Marinagarivorans cellulosilyticus: one gene and its partner. Each later gene encodes a partner of the first gene's protein in a complex. Links are inferred from orthologs where the notes say so. Each region holds a gene or a part of one and is shown in the gene's direction. Other genes may lie near its edges. The genes, in order: MARGE09_RS20430 and dapF.

What was found.
Region 2: the proteins of MARGE09_RS20430 (region 1) and dapF are in contact, whole or in part, in a solved structure (PDB 5YGU), measured with the Escherichia coli proteins. The link is inferred for Marinagarivorans cellulosilyticus from one-to-one orthologs.

Annotation. Positions count from the first base shown.
Region 1 is NZ_AP023086.1:5,015,271-5,027,127, reverse strand. Bases 2,965-5,711 are described here. They hold MARGE09_RS20430 (RNA pyrophosphohydrolase), read left to right. Parts: upstream 2,965-3,958; coding sequence 3,959-4,465; downstream 4,466-5,711. Other genes in these bases: ptsP (phosphoenolpyruvate--protein phosphotransferase), read left to right, coding at 4,465-5,711; MARGE09_RS20435 (histidinol-phosphatase), read right to left, coding at 3,142-3,795; MARGE09_RS20440 (imelysin family protein), read right to left, coding at 2,965-3,108. In the rest of the region: MARGE09_RS20450 (LytTR family DNA-binding domain-containing protein), read left to right, coding at 60-962; MARGE09_RS20445 (HDOD domain-containing protein), read right to left, coding at 976-1,842; more of MARGE09_RS20440, read right to left, coding at 1,951-2,964; more of ptsP, read left to right, coding at 5,712-6,738; lgt (prolipoprotein diacylglyceryl transferase), read left to right, coding at 6,873-7,742; MARGE09_RS20415 (thymidylate synthase), read left to right, coding at 7,746-8,579; MARGE09_RS20410 (dihydrofolate reductase), read left to right, coding at 8,594-9,100; MARGE09_RS20405 (DUF3450 domain-containing protein), read left to right, coding at 9,402-10,187; MARGE09_RS20400 (MotA/TolQ/ExbB proton channel family protein), read left to right, coding at 10,184-11,554; MARGE09_RS20395 (MotA/TolQ/ExbB proton channel family protein), read left to right, coding at 11,567-11,857. UniProt on the Escherichia coli protein: Master regulator of 5'-end-dependent mRNA decay.
Region 2 is NZ_AP023086.1:2,888,379-2,900,226, reverse strand. What follows is about bases 5,629-8,366. They hold dapF (diaminopimelate epimerase), read left to right. Parts: upstream 5,629-6,443; coding sequence 6,444-7,289; downstream 7,290-8,366. Other genes in these bases: MARGE09_RS11635 (sugar porter family MFS transporter), read right to left, coding at 8,100-8,366; MARGE09_RS11640 (DUF484 family protein), read left to right, coding at 7,303-8,001; lysA (diaminopimelate decarboxylase), read left to right, coding at 5,629-6,435. Also shown: MARGE09_RS11675 (DegQ family serine endoprotease), read right to left, coding at 1-481; MARGE09_RS11670 (acyl-CoA dehydrogenase C-terminal domain-containing protein), read right to left, coding at 609-2,426; MARGE09_RS11665 (hypothetical protein), read right to left, coding at 2,573-3,115; MARGE09_RS11660 (YjfI family protein), read left to right, coding at 3,493-4,194; MARGE09_RS11655 (hypothetical protein), read left to right, coding at 4,191-4,823; more of lysA, read left to right, coding at 5,185-5,628; more of MARGE09_RS11635, read right to left, coding at 8,367-9,515; MARGE09_RS11630 (helix-turn-helix domain-containing protein), read left to right, coding at 10,371-11,246; MARGE09_RS11625 (ISL3 family transposase), read left to right, coding at 11,483-11,848. UniProt on the Escherichia coli protein: Involved in the succinylase branch of the L-lysine biosynthesis and in the biosynthesis of the pentapeptide incorporated in the peptidoglycan moiety. Catalyzes the stereoinversion of LL-2,6-diaminopimelate (L,L-DAP) to meso-diaminopimelate (meso-DAP).

The DNA of each region.
Region 1 (11,857 bases):
TGGTTTGTTGGGTAAAAAGCGAATAATGGGGCGCACATTTCACAGACGAGGAAAGGACAGTGCTGATTAATGGAACCGTGTTAGGCGTTGCTCCGATTCGCACCAGCTTACTGCTAACGTGCGGGTTATTGGCTGGGCTTTTTACTGTGATGAAGCCGGAAATCTCGGCGGGCTTAAATTGGGCGATGCGCTTCATATTTTGGGGGTTGCATATTGGGGTTGGCTTAGGCGCGATTTTACTGGCGAGTTATTTATTACGCGGTTGGTCCAAAACAGTATTGCCCGTTTTTTGGGGGGTGACATTAACCGGGGTTAACGGCGCGATAATTTCGGCGCCTTTGTATTTAGCGCTGGATGCACTGTTTCCTGCGGTGGCGGATGACGGTTGGTTGGATCAGTGGGCAGCTACAGGCTGGTGGCAAGGAGTATTGGTGGAGTTTATTGAGGTGCTGCCGGTGTTATTGTTGAGCTGGTATGCCGTGAATATTCCCTTATTCTTTAACAAGCCAAGGCTGCTAAATGGCGATGTGCCGCCAGATGACCCGAATGACCCAACAAGCGAGGAAAACGAGGAAAGCGAAAAAGCCGAGCAGCGCCGACAAGTGATTGAGGATTTATATAGCCGCCTGCCTGAAGTTATTGGCAGTGATGTGGTGGCGATATCCTCGGACTTACATTATCTGAATGTGCATACGTTGCTTGGCAAAGCATTAATTTTAGGCAGCCTAAAACATTATGTGGAGGCATTTGCGGAACAGGGCATATTGGTACACCGCTCCCACTGGGTAGCTAAAGCGCATGTAGAAAAAATCCACATAGCTGGTGATACGGCAACTTGTTTGATGGCGACTGGTTTACAGGTACCTATTAGCCGCAGTAAGCGTAAAGAGGTAAAAGAGTGTTTCGGTAGCGCGGCGCGGCAGCTAAAGCAAGAAAGACCTCTAAGTTTAGTGCGGCCCTAAGTGCGGCTTAGGTTTAGGACTGTGTTCCCAAGCCTAGCTCTTGGATATGTTCGATCATGCCTTCGTAGTCATAATCGGATAAGCCAATATGAATCAAAATGGCTTCTTTTACTTGGTCCCACTCATAATCGATGCTGCAGCCGCCGAGCGTTTTATGAAGGCCGCTAATGTGCTCTGCCATTTTTAAAATAGAAAGTAGGGTTTTAAGTTGGCTATTGCTAGAGTTTTCCATGAACTGCTGGGTGACGTGGTGATGCTCGTGGATGGCTTCCGATATATAAGGTGGTAAGTTCCAGCTTCGGCTCACGTAATAGCCGACAACCGCATGGTTTGTGTTGATGAGCTCGTTTTCGGTGTCGGTAATTAAGGTGTCTTCACGGTGATAGGCTTCTTGCAGCACGGTGGGGTAGTTATCGAATTTGCTGGCGAGCAAAGGGATGCCGCAGTTGTGGACTAACCCGAGCGTGTAGGCTTCGTCGGGGCTGTTGTAGCCGACTTGTTTGGCAACAACGGCGGCTGTCATGGCGACTTCCATGGCGGTATCCCAAAAAGCACCCAGCGCGATGATTTCTTCATCGGATAGCGCGCCTTTAATGGATTGCGCATTCACCAAGTTGACCACGCTGTTGATTCCCATCAGCGATACCGCTTGAGTTATTGAGGTGATCTTATTTGTGAGCTTAAAAAAAGGTGAGTTGACGGTTTTAAGTATTGCGCCCGAAAGTCCGACGTCTTGGCTGATCAGCGCAGCAATAGATTCGGCGGTGCATTTGGGTGAGCACTGCTCCATCTGCAAGTCGACCATAACCTGAGGCTGCGGCGGTATCGCAATACCTTGCAAAATGTGTTTAATTTGCTCTGGAGTCAGTTCTTGGCTCATGAAAAATCATCAACATCAGTATAGGGCGTAAAGGGAAACGCTAAGTCGCGCGAGTCCTTTTAAGAGTAGCTCACGGATTCCAACACGTAGTGAAATAGTGGCGCCGGATTACGGTTGTGGACGATTTTCGATGGTTTTTTTAAGTGCCAAAGCCATAGTAGCGAGCTTGGCTTCTATATCGCTGTCCGCTGGGCGCGGCAGGTTTTCGCCGGCTTGGTCTGCATTGGCGTATTGCGCACTCAGAACTTGTTGTAATTGCAAAATGGGTTCTGCGAGGTAGTTGATATCTAGTAGAGCAAGCCAGTGCGCCAATTGTTGCAATTGTGTTTGCCAGCGCTTGTTTCTGCGCTCTAGGTTCCAGGAGGGCTCGTTGTGAGTACCGTCGTTATAGGGGGCGCTTTTTAGCTCGAGCAATTGTTGGGTAAGCAAGTCGAGGGCGGCTTTTACATGTTGACTGTGTTGCTCCTCAATGCTGGCTTGGCTAATAGCATTAATGGCCGAGTTGCGGTCGCGGCGTGCCCAAGCGGCGTGTAGTTGGGTTAAATCTTCAACTAAGAGTTGTGCCTGTAGTTGAATGAGTTGGCGCCGCCGGTTATTGGCAAGCTCGTGGGTAGAGCTGTAGCCCATTCGCAGCTCGCTTTCGTTAAGCGATTGCGATTGCGTGAAATCGGAGCCAACCCTATTGTCGCCCGCTCCCCACAAAATCAAGCCGAGAGGGTATATGCCCAGGCTAGCATCCTGAACGTGGGTTAAGCCGTGTTGATGGCGTAAGTTTTCGGCATTAATAGCGGTATCAATATCGTAAATTAGCCCGGTTTTTCCATGTTGCTCGTTTTCATCGAGGTAGCCCAGTTGAGCGGGCCACACAGAAATAAAGTCGAATGCTTGGTTGATTTCTCGCCATTGCGCGTTGTGCGTCGCTCTACCGAGGGGGCCGATTAAAGCGAGTGCCTCTATGGCGTCGGCGGCCAATAGCCATTGCTGTTGCGAGGCTAGCAAATGCTCAGCGTCGGGCTCTTTGAGGAGTTGCTGTAGCTGTTGTTCCAGTGCTTGGGCTTGGCTAATTGCGTTGCTAATTTGTAATTGCTGGTTTTGCCAGAGCGTAATGGTTTGATTATGCGGTGCAACTAACGGTAAAGGTTGTGATGGTGAAGGGGTATCGGTTGTAGCGGAAGATACCGCAGGGCCGTCGCTGCCGCAGCCGATCAGGGCGCCGCCACACAGTGCTGCAAGCATTAACATTCTAAAGCGTCGGAGCAATGGCATAACAATCCTTGAGGGCGGCGGAGCTGAAGCTGTTTAGCGCAGGCTAATTATTGGCATGGCGTGTTTTTGTGCGTACTCGCTTAAGCGAGGGCAGGGGTCGACCGCAACAGGGTAAGTTACTAACTTTAGCAAAGGTAAGTCGTTTGCGGAGTCGCTGTAAAAATAACTGTCGGCTAATGATTCATTATGTTCACTCAACCATAGGTTTAAGCAACTAATTTTGCCCTCCTGAAAACACGGTGTGCCGGTATGCTTACCGGTATAGCGCCCGTCGATGACTTCTGGCTCGGTAGCGATTAAATGGCTAACCCCTAGGCGGCGAGCAATGGGGCCTGTCACAAAACGGTTTGTTGCAGTGATAATTACAATGGTGTGGCCTTCGCGGCGGTGTTTATTGAGCAGCTCTACACCCTTTGTCAGGATCATGGGTTCGACAATATCGGTCATAAACTCAGCTTGCAGTGCAAAGCGTTTGGCGGCCGAAAGAGTTGTTAATGGGCTAAGAGCGAACTTAATATAAGCGCTAATGTCCAGAGTACCCCGTTGATAATCGAGGTAAAACTGATCGTTGGCACGTTTAAAGTGTTCGCTGTCAACAACGTTTTTTTGGCACAGAAACTCTCCGAAAGCGTGGTCGCTGTCACCTTTTAATAGGGTGTTGTCGAGGTCGAACAGGGCAAGGGTCAAGAGGGCTCCTTAATATTAAGTATCTAGTTGTGTGCTGAACAATAAATGCATTGTTGCAACATTATGCAATAAAGCTGAATATAAGCTGAATCGCAAATTGCTGTATTCAGCTATATTGTGAAACAATAGCTCGATGATTATAACAACACCGTAAGGGGATCGCGTGATTGACGCCGAAGGCTTTCGCCCAAATGTGGGCATAATGCTAATGAATACCCAAGGCAAGCTGCTTTGGGCGCGGCGTATTGGTGGCCAGAATGCATGGCAATTCCCGCAAGGTGGTATTAAGTCGGATGAAACCCCTGAGCAGGCTTTATACCGTGAGCTTAAAGAAGAAGTAGGTTTAAGCCCTGAGCAAGTATCGGTAGTGGATGTTACTAGAGGTTGGTTGCGATACCGCTTGCCTAAGCGGTTTGTGCGACAACAGCAGCCGGTTTGTATTGGCCAAAAACAAAAGTGGTTTTTGCTGGAGTACAACGGTGCTGATAATGCCATAGATTTAAGCGGTGATGGCAATCCCGAGTTTGATACTTGGGAATGGGTGAGTTATTGGTACCCATTGAACCGCGTGGTCAACTTTAAGCGTGATGTATACCGCCGCGCTATGCGTGAGCTAGCGCCTGCCCACGCTAATTATGAAGAAGCTAGTTGGCGTGAGAGGCACGGTTAATGCTCACATCCCTGCGGAGTATTGTGCAAGAAGTTAATTCTGCGAGAGATTTACCCGCGGTATTGAGCATTATCGTCCAGCGTGTGAAAAAGACAATGGCGACGGAGGTGTGTTCTATCTACCTGCGTAACCGGCATGATAAGTATGTGCTTATGGCAACCGAGGGGCTAAACCCTGAAGCGGTTGGGCATGTTATTTTATCGCGCGGCCACGGTTTGGTTGGGCTTGTCGCTTCGCGCGAAGAGCCGGTTAACCTCGATCAAGCCGAAACTCATCCCAAATACGAATACTTTCCCGAAACCGGCGAAGAGCGCTATAGCGCCTTTTTAGGTGTGCCGATTATCCATCACCGCAAAGTGATGGGAGTATTGGTAGTACAGCAAATTAAAGGGCGCACCTTTGATGAAGGCGAAGAAGCCTTCTTGGTGACTATGTCGGCTCAGTTGGCTGGCGTTATTGCTCACGCCGAAGCTACCGGTGCGTTGGTGGATATCCATTCCGACCGCCTACCCACGGAAGCAAAATTCTCCGGCATTGCCGGCGCCCCTGGTGTTGCCATTGGTCGTGCGGTGGTGACTTCGCCACCGGCGGACTTGCGTGCCGTGCCTTATCGTAAGTGTGAAGACCCAGCCTTTGAGGTGACTTTCTTTCTTGAGTCCCTTACGCGGGTACGCGAAAACGTGCGCAAACTGGGTGATGAGCTGGGTAACCGAGTTAACAAAGAAGAGCGCCAGTTATTTGATGCATATGTTGGCATGCTCGATGATGCCTCTATGGGGGGGGAGGTGATGGAGCGCATTCGCGAGGGGGTGAGTGCTCAGTACGCTTGGAGTGAGGTAATCTTAGAGCACATCACTAACTTCCAAAGCATGAGTGACCCCTACCTGCGAGAGCGCGCCAGCGACGTACAAGATTTGGGTTGCCGCGTTTTAGCCGAGCTGCAACAAAGCAATCAAGAAGAGCGCGTTTTCCCCGAAAATACCATCCTAATCGGCGAAGAGCTTACGGCATCTATGCTGGCAGAAGTACCTGAAGGGCGCTTGGCCGGCATTGTTTCTGTGCGCGGCTCTAGCAACTCCCACGTGGCGATATTGGCGCGCTCTATCGGTATACCCACAGTGATGGGGGCGGTTGACCTACCGTTCACCAAGCTTGATGGCCGCGAAATGATTGTCGATGGTTATCACGGCAGCGTTTTTAGTGATCCATCGCGAAACCTGATGCATCACTATCAAGATATCGTCGACGAAGATTTACAAGTCGTGCGAATGCTCGAAAGCCTAAAGGATGAGGTTTGCGAGACGACGGACGGGCACAAACTCGAACTGTGGGTGAATACGGGCCTTGTAGCTGATGCCATGCTGTCTTTGGAGCGTGGTGCAGAGGGGGTGGGGCTGTACCGTACCGAAATCCCGTTTATGTTGCGCGACCGCTTCCCCTCAGAGGAGGAGCAGCGCCAAGTTTACCGCGAGCAACTCGAGGCGTTTTTCCCGCATCCCGTAACCATGCGCACGCTTGATATTGGTGGCGATAAGGCTTTGCCTTACTTTCCCATCGAGGAAGAAAACCCGTTTTTAGGCTGGCGCGGTATTCGCGTGACGCTGGATCATCCAGAAATTTTCTTGGTGCAAGTGCGCGCGATGTTAAAAGCCAGCGAAGGGCTGAATAACCTTCGCATATTATTGCCCATGATTTCCGCAATCCCCGAGTTAGAAATTGCACAAATGTTGATTGTGCGCGCCTACGAAGAGCTTATGGAAGAGGGTTATCTCATCGACATGCCGCCGATTGGCGTGATGATTGAAGTGCCTTCTGCTGTTTATCAGGCAAAAGAGTTAGCGGCTCGTAGCGACTTTTTATCGGTTGGGAGTAACGACTTAACGCAGTACATTTTAGCGGTCGATCGCAACAACACTCGGGTAGCGGATTTGTACCGTTCGCTGCACCCTGCGGTATTGCGGGCGCTAAAAGATGTTGTTGATGCCTCCCATAGCGAAGGCAAGCCGGTCAGTATTTGTGGCGAGCTGGCCGGAGATCCGACGGCAGCCTTGCTGTTAATGGCAATGGGTTTTGATGTGCTTTCGATGAGTGCAACCAACTTGCTGAAAGTGAAGTCGGTGATTCGCAGTATTAGCTTAACCGATGCGCGTGAACTGATGACCACGGTCTTGGCGCTTCCGGATACCGAGTCGGTCTACGCGACTATGGAAGCGGCTTTCAAGGAAGCCGGTTTAAGCCGGATGCTCAAGCCTGCGATTCCTGTTGAGCGCTGAGGGGCGTTCTTAACTCGCGCTTAACTCACTTTTTTCTCAATGTCTTATCCTCTATGATGCCTCATCTTTGTGCGCCTTCTGCAGGTACGATTTTGCACATTCTCGATTAAAACTCGATCCTATAGGGATGCTATATGCTCACTTATCCAGAATTTGATCCAGTAGCCTTTACGGTTTTTGAATCGCTTACTGTTTTTGGTAATACGTTTGGTCCATTGCAGGTGCATTGGTATGGATTGATGTATTTATTTGGTTTTGCTGCTTGCTGGGCCTTGGGGATGTACCGTTCGCGCAAACCGCATTACGTTGTGCACGCCCGTCAAATGGATGATCTTCTGTTTTACGTGGCTATGGGGGTGGTACTGGGCGCTCGCGTTGGTTATGTCATTTTTTACCAGTTTTCTGAATTTATGGCGGACCCAGCGATGATTTTCCGCGTTTGGGATGGCGGCATGTCGTTCCATGGCGGCTTGCTGGGGGTGATCACAGCCACCTTGATGTATTGCCGTAAAGTGAATCAAAACTTTTTCGATGTTATCGACTTCTTCGCGCCTTTTGTGCCAATCGCGCTAGGCCTTGGCCGTTTGGGTAACTTTATTGGTGGAGAGCTTTATGGCCGGGCAACCGATTTGCCTTGGGCTATGGTCTTCCCCAAAGACCCAGAGCAACTGGCTCGGCACCCATCACAGCTTTATCAGATGTTTTTTGAGGGCGCGGTGTTGTTTGCTATTTTGTTTTGGTTCTCAAGAAAGCCTCGTCCGCGCGCGGCTGTCAGTGCGCTCTTTGTACTTTTATACGGCTGCGTACGTTTTGGTGTGGAGTTTGTTCGCCAGCCCGATGCGCATATTACTTTTTTACTGTTTGGCTGGATGACGCGAGGCCAAATACTGTGCATCCCGATGTTGTTGATTGGTGGTGGCGTGTTTATTTGGGCGATGAAGCGACAAAAGTACGGTCCAGGCAAAGAATTAGATAGCGAGCAAGCCTCGGCAGAGAAGGGTTAAGTCATGCAGCAGTATTTAGAGCTAATGCGCCATGTGCGTGATACTGGCGTTGTAAAGTCGGATAGAACCGGTACTGGGACGAAAAGCGTATTTGGCTACCAAATGCGTTTTGACTTGGCTAAAGGTTTCCCGTTGGTAACGACTAAGAAGTGTCATTTAAGGTCGATTATTCATGAATTACTGTGGTTTTTACGCGGCGATACCAATATTGCCTACCTGAAAGAAAATGGCGTGCGAATTTGGGATGAGTGGGCAGATGAGTCTGGCAACTTGGGGCCGGTTTATGGTGCCCAGTGGCGCAGCTGGCCTACGATTGATGGTGGTGCGATAGATCAAATTGCACAGGTCATAGAGCAAATAAAAACAAAGCCTGACTCAAGGCGTTTAATTGTATCCGCTTGGAACCCGACTTTTTTACCGGACGAGGGCCAAAAGCCGAGCGAGAATGCAGCTGAAGGCAAGATGGCCTTGCCGCCTTGCCATACGCTGTTTCAGTTCTATGTACTAGATGGCAAGTTATCGTGCCAGCTGTACCAACGCAGTGCGGATATTCTATTGGGCGTACCTTTTAATATCGCCTCTTACGCTTTGTTAACAATGATGGTAGCGCAGGTAACAAACTTGGTTGTTGGTGATTTTGTCCACACATTCGGTGATGCGCACTTGTATTTAAATCATCTAGAGCAAGTGGATTTACAGTTAAGTCGGGAACCTTTTGCCTTGCCTAACATGAAAATAAATCCCGATGTGCGTGATATTTTTGCTTTTAAGTTTGAAGATTTTGAGCTTCAAAATTACGAGTGCCACCCTGCTATATCTGCCCCTATTGCGGTGTAAAAAAGAGAGACTGTATGGTTCCTATTGCATTGATGGTGGCGATGGCTAGCAATCGCTGCATTGGCCAGAATAATGCCTTACCTTGGCATTTACCTGAAGACTTAAAACACTTTAAAAAGACCACTACGGCTAAGCCCATTATTATGGGGCGAAAAACATTTGAATCCATTGGTCGGCCGCTGCCTGGGCGTAAAAATATTGTCGTAACACGTAGCAACAGTTGGGGTGCTGAGGGCGTTGCGGTGGCAACAGATTTAAACGCTGCTATCGAAATTGCTCAAGATGCCGCTAGCACTATGGCGGCACAAGAGATTGTTTGCATTGGCGGCGCACAAATTTATCAAGCAATGCTGCCTCTTGTATCGCGTATGTATTTAACGCGTGTTGATGCTGTACTTGAGGGCGATGCTTTTTTTCCGCCCTATAACGAAAACGATTGGATGTGTACTTCTAAAACGAAATATAAATCTGATGAACGTAATCCGTATGACTATACTTTCGAATGCTGGGATAAAAAATAAGTTGTCAGTGCGTGCATTGCGGCGGTTTTGGATATTTAAACTTCTGGGTTGTTACCAAAGTGTTACCCTTGGCTTTTAAAGTGTTACGAAAGGTTAACCTATTGCTTGTGCAGGCGAGACAAGCCATAAACCCGTTGAATAAAGCTCTTACCTCCTTTTAAAATGCCCGACGCTTAGTTGTTGCCAAGTCGACTTCACGATTTTCAGCTCAGTGGAAATTTGCCTGTCTTGTTCTTAAAAAGTAAGCAGGCGAACTCTGTAGCAACATTTCAAATCATGCATGCGCCCGATTGGGGGGAATATGAAAAAGCAGCGAATGAAAGCTGTGGCCCTGTCCACAGTGATTTCAGCCGGAGCGCTTCTGGCTGGCGCCGCACAGGCAGATCAAACCTTAAATAGTATTTTGTCAGTAGGACAATCAAAAGTTGATGCCGCTCGTGCATCACAAGTCCGCATTAACAAATTACAAGATCAAACCAGCGACCTGATTGTTCAGTTTAAGCAAGAGAACAAACAAATTGAGGGTTTACGTGTTTATAACAAGCAAATGGAAAAGCAACTCGAAGCGCAGCGTGCTGCACTTGCCGAGTTAGACGACGCCATTGCCAACGTTACTGTGATTCAGCGCGAAGTACCGCCGCTGATTATTCGCATGCTAGATGCGATGGAGCAGTTTGTTGAGCTAGACGCACCCTACAAAAAAGAATTACGTCTAGAACGCATCGCGAAGCAGCGTGCGAATTTAGATAGCGCAAAAATCACTGTTGCTGAGAAATTCCGCCAAGTGGTTGAGCTTTACAACATTGAAGCTGAATACGCGCGTAAAGTGGATAGCTACCCCGATAGTGTGACCATTGAAGGTCAAGAGCTCGACGGCACTATCTTAGCGATTGGTCGCGTTTCCTTGATGTTCCAAACAGCTGACCGTTCGGTGACTGCTGCATGGGACCGTGGTTTGAATAAGTGGGTTACATTATCTGCTGATGAGTATGCCGGCACCGTATACAACGGTATTCGCATGGCTCAGAAGAAAGCATCTAACGGTATCCTTGCCTTGCCTGTTCATGCTCCGGAGGCTGCACAATGAAATCGCTTTACAAACACATAGTGGCCGCTGTGGCCGGTGGTGCTTTTTGTGCAATGAGCACTGTGTCTTTTGCTCAAGACGACAAAGCCACCTCGCTTGATCAACTTTTGCAAATGATGAAAAACAGCAAGGTAGCTGAGACGCGTGAGCACAAGCAGCGCGAATCAGAATTCTTGTCGCAAAAGAACAATCGCTCAAACTTACTAGCGCAAGCTAAAGCAACCCGCGTTGCTGAAGAAAAGCGTTCAGCTGAATTAGAAGCGAAATATGCAGAACAAGACCTCGATATTAAAGCTAAGCGTGAGCAGCTTGATGAGAGCTTGGGTGCGCTTAAAGAGCTTTTCGGTCACTTAAGTTCTGCTGCAGACGATTACCGCGCCGGTTTGGGTAACTCGTTGGTGAGCGTTCAATTCCCCGGTCGCGAGCAGTTTGCGCTTGATTTGATCGAGAAGATGAACAGCGAAACCAAATTGCCAACAGTTGCTGAAATCGAGAAGCTTTTCTACGAAATTCAGTTCGAAACGGTACAAGCGGGTAAAGTTGTTAAATTCACAACAACCGTAGCTGACGCTGGCGGTGCCGCTGGCCAACGCGAAGTTGTACGAATTGGTAACTATGGTGTTTTGTCTAACGGAGAGTACCTATTCTTCGAAAAAGGCGGCATTACCGTTCCTCCTCGTCAGCCTAGTGAATTAGCCGACCCTGTTGCTGTTCAGTCTGCAAGTGGTGGTTTAGTCGCTGCATCTGTAGACCCTACTTTGCCTTTAGGTGGTCAAATCATGCAAATCATGATCGACCGTCCTGACCTTAAGCAGCGTATTGAGCAAGGCGGATTAGTTGGTAAGATCATCCTATTTGGTCTTGGCGGCATTGGCTTTTTGTTAAGTATCTGGAAGCTCATTTCTTTAACCTTAACTGGCGCTAAAGTTAGCGGGCAGCTGAAGGCTAAGAAAGCGAAGACGAATAACCCATTGGGTCGTGTTCTGAAGATTGCTGAAGATAACCCAGGTATCGATGGCGAGTCTCTAGAGCTTAAACTTGAAGAAGCTGTGCTTAAAGAGCGTCCTAGCATTGAAAGCGGCTTAAACATGGTGAAGATTATCTCCATGGTTGCACCGTTGATGGGACTGTTGGGTACTGTTGTAGGTATGATTCAAACCTTCCAGGCTATTACTGATTTTGGTGCTGGCGATCCTAAGCTAATGGCTGGCGGTATTTCTGGTGCCTTGGTAACAACGGTATTAGGCCTTGTGGTTGCAATTCCTACGGTATTCTTCCACACCATTTTGAGTGGTAAAGCTAAGCGCATCATTCATACCCTCGAAGAGCAAAGTGCTGGCTTAATCGCTGAAAAATCAGAGCGCTAAGAGGACGCCATAATGAATGACGTAATAGCAGCATTATCTACCGTCGAGACATTCGTTGATTCGGGTGGTCCAATCTTGATGGTAATTGCGGCAGTTACTTGTGTCATGTGGACGTTAATCTTTGAGCGTTTATGGTTTTACAAAGCGACGCTTCGTAATACTGTAAACGGTACCGTTAAGCGCTGGGATGCGCGGGCCGAGAGAAAATCTTGGAACGCGCATCAAATCCGTATCGCGATGATTTCGCGTGTAACTGAGCAAATTCGACTCAACCTTGATGTTATTGGCACTTTGGTTGCGTTG
Region 2 (11,848 bases), 2.1 Mb from region 1 along the record:
CACGCATTTTTGTGGAATCGGCGCGCTTAACTTCCGTTAGGTTTTCTGCATCGATTTTGAGTACTGCAATATCCACTTCAGGGTCTGAACCTATCAGCTCGGCTTTAAAAGAACGGCCATCAGTGAGGGATACATGGATTTCATCCGCCCCTTTGATTACGTGATGGTTAGTAATAACAGTACCTTCACCGGCATCAACAATAACGCCAGAACCGGCACTGCGTTCTCTGCGCTCTGGCTGATCGGGAATATTAAAAAAGCGGCGAAAGGCTGGATCGTTTAATAAGGGGTTGTCGTTATCACGCGAAGTGTAAGTCGCAATATTCACAACTGCGGGGTTTATCTTTTCTAACATTGGCGCCAGTGTTGGCAAATTATTACCATCACTATCAGCTGATGGCCACAAAGCTAATGCATTATTGGACAAACCGCCTAACGACAATCCAGCCGCAACAATAACAGACGCTAAAACATGTTTCATAATTAAAGGCTCTCCGTTAATCGACGGGTTTACAAACGTAAACCCTGCATGATGAATCGATTAAAAAGAGCCTATGATTAAAAAAAAGTTCCAGTAATTACTTTAATTTTTTAATGCTAAACGGCCTTTAAAAATGGCTGGCAGGCATCACCATTAGATCATCACTGTGTGAGCGTATTCGCTCTGCCAAAAAGCTTACGCGTGGTAATTCGCGATTAAGGAAGTATCGGCACAAATACTGTTTGGCAGCCAAAAATTCGGCACTGTAAGCGCCCTCGCTTGCTACGCCGCCGCTTTGTATATGCTCTGTACTGTGCGCCATTTTAAGCCATAAATAACCGTAGGAAACTAAGCCAAGCGCGTGCAAAAAATCAACAGCACTTGCACCAATCACATCAGGGGATTTACCGGCGCGCGCAATCAACTCTTGCGCTAACGCTGTAACCTCATGGATGCACTCAACTAATTTCGCGCCTTCTTTTTGCCACTCGCCGCTTAAATCATGTTGAACAAAATGGAGTATTTCGCTGCAATAGTCGTTAAGGATCACCGCTTTGTTGGCAATAACTTTGCGGCCTAGCAAATCTAACGCTTGTATTCCATTTGTACCCTCATATATTTGAGTAATACGTATATCTCGCACATACTGCTCTTGTCCCCATTCGCGAATATAGCCGTGGCCACCAAAAACCTGCTGGCCTTCAATAGCTGCAGATAGCGCCATATCACTCATAAAAGCTTTGGCCACAGGTGTTAACAAGGCGATGCGCCCTTCAGCTTGCGATTTTGTTTTGTCGTCCTGGCTGTATTTAGCAATATCCAAATATTGCGCAACATACAAATAGAAGGCTCGGCTGGCTTCGTTAAAGCTACGCATATGCATTAACATGCGGCGTACATCGGGGTGCACAATAATGGGGTCGGCCGGATCATCAGGAAATTGGGCGCCGCTTAAGCTTCGGCTTTGCAAACGCTCGCTGGCGTAGTCTCTGGCACTTTGGTAGCTAGCCTGCGCTACTGCAACCGCTTGAATACCGACTGTTAAGCGCTCGTAATTCATCATGGTGAACATTGCCGCCAAACCTTTATGCGGCTCACCGACCAACCAGCCCTTGGCCTCTTCAAAATTCATCACGCAAGTGGCAGATGATTTAATACCCATTTTCTTTTCAAGCGCACCGCAACTCACAGTGTTGCGGGCCCCTAAGCTGCCATCTTCATTAGGGAGGTGCTTAGGCACTAGGAATAAAGAAATGCCTTTAGAGCCAGCAGGTGCATTGGGCAGTTTAGCCAACACTAAATGCACAATGTTTTCGGCCATATCGTGCTCGCCCCAAGTAATAAAAATCTTGGTGCCAGTTACCGCGTACAAAGCCTCCCCTAGCATGTTTTGCTCTAAGGGCACCGCTTTGGTACGAATAAGGCCAAGATCTGTGCCCGCATGGGGCTCGGTTAAATCCATTGCCCCCGCCCACTGCCCCGTGTACATATTAGGCAAAAAGCGCTCTTTTAAATTGTCGCTGCCATGCGCGTTAAGGGCAAGGCATGCGCCCGCTGTAAGCATGGGCGCCAAGCCAAATGCCATACAAGCGCCCTGCAGCATTTCCTCAACACAGGCAACCAAGGTTTTCGGCATACCCATGCCACCGTATTGCGCATCACCGCCTAATGCTCCCCAACCACCTTCGCAATAAGCGCTATACGCCTCGTTAAAACCATCGGGAACAACCACCTTGCCCGCCGTCAAGTGCGTACCGGTCTCATCGGCCTCTCTGTTAAGTGGGGCAATAACTTGCTCACACAACTTAGCGGCCTCCTCCAATATGGCTTTAGCGGTTTCTGGGTCGGCATCGTGCAGGCCTAATTGCGGCCACAGCTGATCTGCCTTAATCAAGTGCTCTAACAAAAACGATAAATCGGTAATTGGTGCTTGGTAATCGGCCATAACTTGCCCTCGCCTATTGGCTGCATTCAATACACATTTATTAAAGTAACAGCTTAAGTTTACGACACGAATAGCGAATTTGGGCAAAGCCAATGTTGAAGATGCTCTTGCGCTAGATATGACACACAGATTGCAGTTTTAGAACGCTACAGTGTGTAAGTGATATCGCCAGATTGGGTATGGTAGTCAATATGTACTGGCGGCAGCTTTTCGTGGTGGTACGAAAAGCGGCAAGCGTTGCCGCGAGGGCTCGCAAACCAATAACGTGAGCGATCACCTACCGGGCTGGGTAACGACACTAGCGCGCGCCATAATTGATCACAATCAGCTTGGCTAGCTTGCGGCAGGGCATCAACGCCCATTGGTATACCCTGCGACGAGAATACTAACCCAGATGCCATATTTCCCTGGCTAACAGCCCACTTTGCCTGCTGTAATATTACCGCGCTATGCAACGCTGAGGCCGTTACTTGGGCATGCGTTTGCAACGCCAACTGCTCTGTTGCTTCATTATTATGTAACGCAACGGCAGCCACGCTCCCCATTACCGTCACCCCAGCTAACACCTCGACCAAAGCCGCCCCTGCTTGCTTGCGCTTAAGGGCAACCACGCGGCCCCCTTTGCCTGCGCAATTCAACGAAGCTATACGTAAAATATCGTGAATAAAGTGTTTAAAGCGAAAGGACATGTTTGATACTTAAGGTTAGTTATTCCATTACCGGCATGCTCGCAGCCCACCAATACGCAGCAATATGGTTGAATTGAACCCGACACAAAACGGGCAACACGTGCGTGAGTGCTAGCCGTTCAGATTGTATTCAGGACTAAAAGCAGATTCTGTGCGTCAATTATCAGTGACCACAAAGGTTATAAGCCACCCGTCGGGTGATGGCGCCAGTAAATTGACATTCGTACCGAGATAATTGCTGTTGCAAAATCGTAATCCGGTCACATATAGCCTGTGTGCATGCAATCCTTGCTCAAGTCGATATAATGGGCGATATTTACATGTAATTGGTACACGTTGGCCCAACTCACCCATTACCTTTGGTAAAGCAACGATATATGCCCACAAAAAAAGCCGCTAGCAACCAGCCCAAATCATCTGCACATTATCAGCGGGAGTTTCGCAAGCGTTTGCGCGAACAAGGCCTCGTTAAAAAAGAAGCGTGGATTATTCCCGAAAACGGTAAGCTTTTATCGCTTGTAGAAAAAGAACTGCGCTTGCACATCGAACCACCCACGCTAGGCAATGCCGGTCAACTCGTTGGCGATGCGATGTTGTCGCACAACCCGCCAAGCTGGACTATCGAGAAACTCTATGAGGCATTGCTTACCACCGATTTAGCCACCAGCGAGCTTGCAACCTTTACGGTTTTAAACGAAGACAATACCCTAGAAGTCACCCTACATGAACTTGGCGACCTACCACTACTACTAACCATTGCTGGGCAGCAAATGCTCGTTGAAGCGGTACTTTGGGCCGTTACCGACGTAAATGACACAGCCGAGTTTGATGCCGCGATTTTGCGCACCCATAAATATTTCCCATTATCAACCATTGGCGTAGAAACATTCTCAGACGGTAACGATTACTACACCGTATTTGGCGCACTCTCGACCAACTCATTGCTAGCAAATATTGTGTTAGAAATTGAAACTTTAGGCGTCAATGTTATCCAAGCTGCAAACGCCTATAGCCACTTTTTAAAGGACTGCATAAAAAAAGAAGGCTTTTTAATTGACGATATTGAGTCCGCATTATGAATACTTGGAGCACCGTAATAGCCCAACTCGCCAATACGCCTGGTGGCGCGCAAGCACAAGCTAGCGCGCAGGCCAAAGCGCAACACTTGGTGCGCAAAGAGTATTGCACGGTAAAACAACAGTTTGAAGACAGCGAAAAACAGCTAAAAGCGCTAGAAAGCGATTATGCCGCAGCCAAAGCGGCACTATTGGCGCTAGAACAGCAAACGCAAAAAATAGAACGCGACACCCAGGATGCGTTAGCGCAGGAAGAAGCACAAAAAGCATTGGGCCTTGCCACTGAGATTGCCAAAATCAACCTGAATGTTTTTAATAATCGCCAGCAGGTTTTAACCATTGAGAGCACACTAAATACACTTAAGGGTACTCTTAGCCACAACCGCTACAACCTATTTCGGTTAGAACAACAGCTCGACACCCTCAACGCAACCTGCCAACTTCAACAAGCGCAGTCCCAGCTAGCTCAAAATAAAGGCATTCGCACAGCTTTGCATTCCATTGCCACGCTTCATGCGCGCGCAGGCCAACCAACCTCAAAAACGGCGCCTAAAGCTAAGCAAATAGTAGCCACCGCCAAGCAGCCCGAGTCCGCCGAGCAAATCATTCGCCGCCTAAGAGCTGTCAAGTAAAACCGCTTTCAAACGCCGATATCACAATGATCTCGCGCCTTTAGCTATTGTTCACCTAGCCGCCCGCCCGTATACTCCAGCGTTTAATTAAATTTATCTGGAGTTGGGCTATGCGCACTTTGCGAAAGATGGGCAGCGCATGCATTAACAGTGCACCTTTGGCCATATTACAGCTAAGCTATAACGGGCAACATAAATACCGCGCGGGGTTTATTCTAGCGCTGGTATTTTCCCTATATGGTTGCGGCCACAAAGGGCCACTTATAGCCCCTGAAGCCAACTCGGACTCAGCCGTTAGCGCTTCCGACACTCAACCCGGCGCGCTACAGCTCCCAGAGACCCACTCTCACTAGGTTTATATATGCCATTAACATTACAAAACAACAGCTTGTATTTTGAGCAAGCGAGCTTAGATGCCATTGCCAACCAATTTGGCACGCCGGCTTATGTTTATAGCCGCGCGGCGTTAACCAGCGCCTACCAAGACTACGCCAATGCCTTGGGCGAATGGCCCGGCACTATCTGCTACGCCGTAAAAGCTAATTCGAATATTGGTGTATTAAATGTACTGGCGCGTTTAGGTGCGGGTTTTGATATTGTCTCTGTCGGTGAACTTGAGCGAGTATTACGCGCCGGTGGCCAGCCATCAAAAATGGTATTTTCAGGTGTTGGCAAAACAGCCAGCGAAATGGCTCGCGCACTTGAAGTTGGCGTAGGTTGTTTTAATGTAGAGTCCGCAAACGAGCTAGAAACCCTTTCTCAAGTTGCCGGATCACAAAATAAAGTGGCCTCCATTTCAATTCGTGTAAACCCGGATGTCGACGCCAAAACCCACCCCTACATTTCTACCGGCCTTAAAGAAAATAAATTTGGTATCGATATTAATGACGCCGTCGCCGTGTACCAGCGCGCTTCTAGCTTGCCAGGCTTGCGCATTGTGGGTGTGGATTGCCATATTGGCTCTCAGTTAACAGAAACACAGCCATTTATTGATGCTCTCGATCGCGTATTGCAGTTGGTCGACAAATTAGCCGACAAGGGCATTACCATTCACCACCTCGATTTAGGCGGTGGCTTGGGCGTGACTTACGATCAGGAAGTTCCACCCGCTGTGAGCGATTACATTAGCGCTATTAAAGCAAAGCTTGGCGATAGAAAACTGGCATTAATGTTTGAGCCGGGTCGCTCAATTGCCGCCAATGCGGGTGTGCTACTAACTCGGGTGGAATACCTCAAGCCCACCGAGCACAAAAATTTTGCCATTGTTGATGCCGCCATGAACGACTTAATCCGGCCAGCGCTTTATCAAGCTTGGCAAGGGATCGTTCCGGTCAACCCTCGCGATGCCGACAGCCAAGTGTGGGATATCGTAGGCCCAGTATGCGAAACCGGTGACTTTTTAGGTAAAGATCGTGAACTCGCTATCGAGCAAGGCGATTTACTCGCCATTAAATCCTCAGGCGCCTATGGTTTTACCATGAGCTCCAACTATAACTCTCGCCCTCGTGCCTGCGAACTTATGGTTGATGGCGATGCCGTTCACGTTATTCGTAAACGCGAAACGATTGATGACTTAGTCGCCCTCGAAGCCATACTCCCTGCATCAGAATAAGAGGCATTATGAAAATTCGCTTCACCAAAATGCACGGTTTAGGCAATGACTTTGTCATGATCGATGCCATTAGCCAGCAAGTGAATATTACGCCAGATCGGGCGCGTAAAATTGCCGACCGCAATTTTGGTGTAGGCTGCGACCAAATATTAATTGTTGAAGCCCCCACGCGGCCCGACGCCGACTTTAAATACCGCATTTTTAATGCCGATGGTTCAGAAGTAGAAAATTGCGGTAACGGCGCCCGCTGCTTTGCTGTTTTTGTACGTTTGCGCAAATTAACAGGAAAGCATGTTATCCGCGCCGAAACGGCAACAGGTGTGCTGATATTAAATGTGGTCGACAAATATAACGTCACTGTTGATATGGGCGTACCGGAGCTTTCGCCACCTAAAATTCCATTTATTGCCGATGCTGAAGCTAGCGTCTACGCTATTGATATCAATGAGAACACAGCCAATATTTCAAGCTTGAATATCGGCGCTGTATCCATGGGAAACCCGCATGCGGTTGCAGTAGTAGATGATGCAGCAGCCTACCCAGTAGAGCTTATTGGCCCATTGATTGAATCACACCCGCAGTACCCTAACAAAGTTAACGCGGGTTTTATGAGTATTGTCAATCGCGGCGAAATTAATCTACGGGTATACGAGCGTGGCTCGGGCGAAACCCTAGCCTGCGGAACCGGCGCTTGCGCTGCTGTGGTAGCAGGAAGATTACAATCACTACTAGATGAAACCGTTACGGTTAACTTACCCGGTGGCAGCTTGAGCATCACTTGGCCAGGCCCAGGCCATTCAGTAATGATGACAGGCCCTACAGCAACCGTTTTTCATGGGCAAGTGCGTATTTAACAAGGGGAACATAGTGAGCGATAGCCATAATAAAAAACCAACTGCTCCAGAACCTACACCAGTAATTAATGACGAAAGCGTAGCTAATTATTTAGTAGAACACCCCGAGTTCTTCGAAACCCACCTTGATTTACTGCTAAGCCTGAGGCTTTCACACCCGTCAGGCAATGCAATTTCGCTGATCGAAAAACAAGTACACACCTATCGCGAACGCAACAGTAATATTCGCGAGCGGCTCAATATATTACTCGCCAATGCGCGCGAGAACGATCGCCTTTTTGAATTGAGCCAGCGCCTTACATTATCACTCATTGAGTGCTCAGAGCTTGGCGATATTTTTGATGCACTTAGCTACAGCTTGGACCAAGAGTTCAAAGTAAAACACGCAGCCATTTGGGTGCTAGATCAGCGCCTTAACTCAGCAACAACACACTTCTGGGCCGAAAACAGCTTTCACCCCATGCTTAACGACCGACTCAATAGCAGCAAAACGGCTTTCAGTGGTATTAGCCAGGCCGAAATTAATGCGTTATTTGAACATCAAGAGGAAGTAGGATCTGCCGCGGTAAGTATTGTTCGTCACGGCAGCCGCCCAATTGCTATCATTGCTGTTGGGCACGAAGATAAAGAGCGCTACCAACCCAATGGCGGCACGCTATTTCTACGTCATTTAAGTGAATTATTAAGCCGCGTATTAGGCCGTTTTTTGTAATTTATTCGATTGACCCAGCGCGGTTTTAATTCGCCCCAATAGTTTAAAACAAAAAAAGGCGAGCTTGCCAAGCTCGCCTTTTTGGCGTTAACGCACCACTAACCTTTCATATCTTCCAGTTCTACGCCTTTAGTTTCGTGTACATACTTCATAATAAACACGACCGAAACAAAGGCACAGAAAGCATAAAATCCGTACGCGCCAGCCAACCCAACACCGGCAAGCAATATTGGGAAAGTGATTGTGATTGCGAAGTTTGATCCCCACTGGAATAAGCCTGCCACGGCTAGGCCCGAACCGCGAATTTGGTTTGGGAACATCTCACCCAGCATGACCCACATTACAGGCCCCCAGGACAAGTTAAAAAAGATGACGTATAAATTCGCACTGATTAATGCCAAGGTACCCATTGAATTAGTCAGTGACAGCTGGCCGCTGTCATCAAACGAGGCGGTCGCAAACGCAATGGTACACAGCGTTAAGGTCACCGCCATTCCGGCAGAACCAATCCACAATAAAGGTTTACGACCGATCTTATCAACCAACAGCAAGGCCACAACACAAGCTGCAATACTTAATGCACCTGAAACCACGTTAATTAACAGCGCATCATTTTCCGAGAAACCAACAGACTGCCAAAGTACAGCACCATAATAAAATACCACATTAATACCGACCAACTGCTGGAACGTCGCCAATCCAATACCCACCCAGACTAAACGACGAATCCGGCCGGTTTTACTATCAATTAAATCTTTTAACGCTGGACGATGGTGGTCTTTGGCTAATGACTGATCGATTTCAGTGTATTTAGCTTCGCCCTCGGCATCGCCATAAAGCTTTTTAAGTACGGCTAAGGCCTTTTCTTTTTGCTGACGACTTACTAGAAAACGTGGGCTTTCAGGAATTAGCATCAAAGCGCCTAGGAATATGGCTGCGGGAAGAATCTCAACCCAAAACATCCAGCGCCAAGTATCAAACCCTAACCATAAAGGGCTTAAGGCTGAGCCAGAAATATCAGCTAGCAAATAATTACTTAAAAATGCCGCCGTCAAACCCGAAATAATAGCCACTTGCTGAATTGTTGTTAAGCGTCCGCGATAAGCGGCAGGCGCAACCTCACTGATATAGGCAGGTGCCATAACACTGGCAGCGCCAACAGCAAGCCCCCCGAGCACACGATAGATAATGAACTCAACGGAGCCGCCTGCAACGCCAGACCCCCAAGCAGAAACAATAAAGAATATTGCCGCTAGGATAAGCATCGTTCTACGGCCGTAAAAATCGGCTAACCGCCCAGCCATTGCAGCCCCTACAGCGCAGCCCAATAACATAGAAGCAACATTAAACCCTGTGCCCATAGAATCAGAATTAAATGCTGTTCTTAAACCATCGACAGTGCCATTAATTACACCGCTATCAAAACCAAATAAAAACCCCCCAATTGTTGCTATGCAACTAATTAATACAATAAAAGAAAAATTGTGATTATTTTGAATATTGCTATTATCCATACCGTTTTTTTGCTCAAGTTTGTCGTTATTGTTAAGAAACGCTATTGACTGCTGTTTATACCATCGCCGAATTACGCATCGACAGGCGCTATACTAGCTTGATTACCGGGTTTAAATTCAACTGTTTTTTTGAGTAAGTCTGTTGCTCCGGAAATTCAACCACCATTCAACAAAAGCAGCCATTTGCCACTTTGCCATTCTTACTAGTAGCGCGGAGGCTTACCCCCAAAACCCGGAATTAACACTGCGCCTGCAAGTAAAAGCCCTCGGCTGACGAATCCGCTGCGGCCAGCAAACCAGCATAAAAGCAACGTTCATCCTCAGGTTCAAAACGGCAGGATCAATGCTATAGGTGTAATGCTATATGTCTATCGCTGCGATATGACAGATCCTAATCGCCTGTCACTACAAGCGGCGCCACTCTCAACCTATTACATCAACCGCCCGCAACTGAAGCTAGACCAAGCTGACTCATCGATGGCCGATCGACATCACTTTTAGAACAAGCGACGAATAAAATACCAGAAAAAACTCGGAAAGATGACAACAACCTAATATCTAACGCCTCAAATAAAGCGCGTTAAATGACAGATCGCAAAGACTGCTGCCATTATAAGAAAATAAGCTACCTATTTTTAAACATAAGAGATAATCTTTATTTAGCAGCCAATGAAGCTTTTTTTATCTTCAAACTGATACAAATTATACTTGTACTCAACATGCCAACAATTAGTCCCTATTACCATTAGTGATGGGTTAACATTTCAATAACGACAAGTGATCAGCCACTTGAACATAGCGTACGATTTGCGCATATAATAAATACTATTACTCCTCTGATTATCGACTAGACTTATGGGAAAACCAGCGTTTGAAAATGTTGTACTAAACGAACAAGAATCTATTAGAGTTCTCCAATTTTCTTGCCCGGCGTTTCAGTCCAACCATACATGGCACTTTCACCCTCAGTACGAGCTTTCACTAATACTCAAGGGTCGCGGCAAACAATTTGTGGGCGATCATATCGAAAGTTTTTACCCTGGAAACTTAATCCTTGTTGGACCGAACATCCCTCATTGCTGGATAAGTGATGACGAAGCAGTCAACAACGAAATGCTTGTTGTGCAATTCGACCCGCTGTTTTTAGGCGAGAGTTTTTATAACTTACCGGAAGCACAAGCAATACATTCGCTATTCAAAGCCTCAGGGCAAGCCGTAAAATTCACCAACTACCCGCAAGATATTCGCGAGCAACTCGAAAGGGTTTGCGATAGCCAAGGAATGACACGCATTGCGCAATTATTAATCCTGTGCGAAAAACTAACGCAATGCGAACAAAAGCGCCTTATCAGCAGTGACTACCGCGTAGATAAATCCGTTAAGGGAGTCGACAGGCTGACCAATGCCATCAACTACGTTAAAAATCATTTTCACGAAGAGATTCGCCAACCGGATATCGCCAAACTCGTTAACATGGCACCGCAAAGCTTTTCGCGCTTTTTCCGCACCCAGACTGGCCGCACTTTTGTTTCGTTTGTAAACGAAGTTCGGATAGCTGAAGCTTGCCATTTACTCAGCTCCTCTGATAAAGATATTCTCGATATTGCGCTCACCTGCGGTTACGGTAATATTTCACACTTTAATCGAAAATTTTTGGAGAAAAAACAACTCACGCCTAGCCAATACCGTGAAAATCAGCGCTTAAAATCTCCACCCACCGCAAACCTGTAACAATAAAGCCAAATAGTGCCTAAAAAAACTATAAAAATGCACTATTTGGAGACATAAAAATACCGGCTGAATTTTGGATACTCAAAGACAACAAAAATCACACAAGTCATTGAAACTTAATAGCTTCCTGACTATAACAAGGGTCTTCTCCGCTTTAGTGAGGTAAAAAGAGATGCTAAGACCCGCCATATCCGTTGAAATGTAAGGTTCTCACGCCACTACACTTAAACGAATATATGAGCCTTAACATCTCCAGCAAAATTTTGAGCCTTCCTGGTCAGCGTGTCAAACAAGTTCAGCATGACTTGGCCCTGCAAAGATTGACTATACACTGCAAGCGAGACCGTCGTTATAGAGCGATTGACCCGTCAAGTAATGAGGCGGCCAACATCAACCGATACTTGCGCAGAACGATCCGTGATGTCCCTTTGTGTGGCTTCGAGTGCTATTTGGAAGTTGAGCTCGCTCAAGTTGTGACGACTTGCGGTAGGCGTCTAATGGAGGCTTGCGAATTTGTCGATACAGGCAATCGCTATACTCAAAGATTTTGCCAGTTGGTGAGCGGATTGTGTCGCCATATGAGTATCAGCACGGTCAGTCGG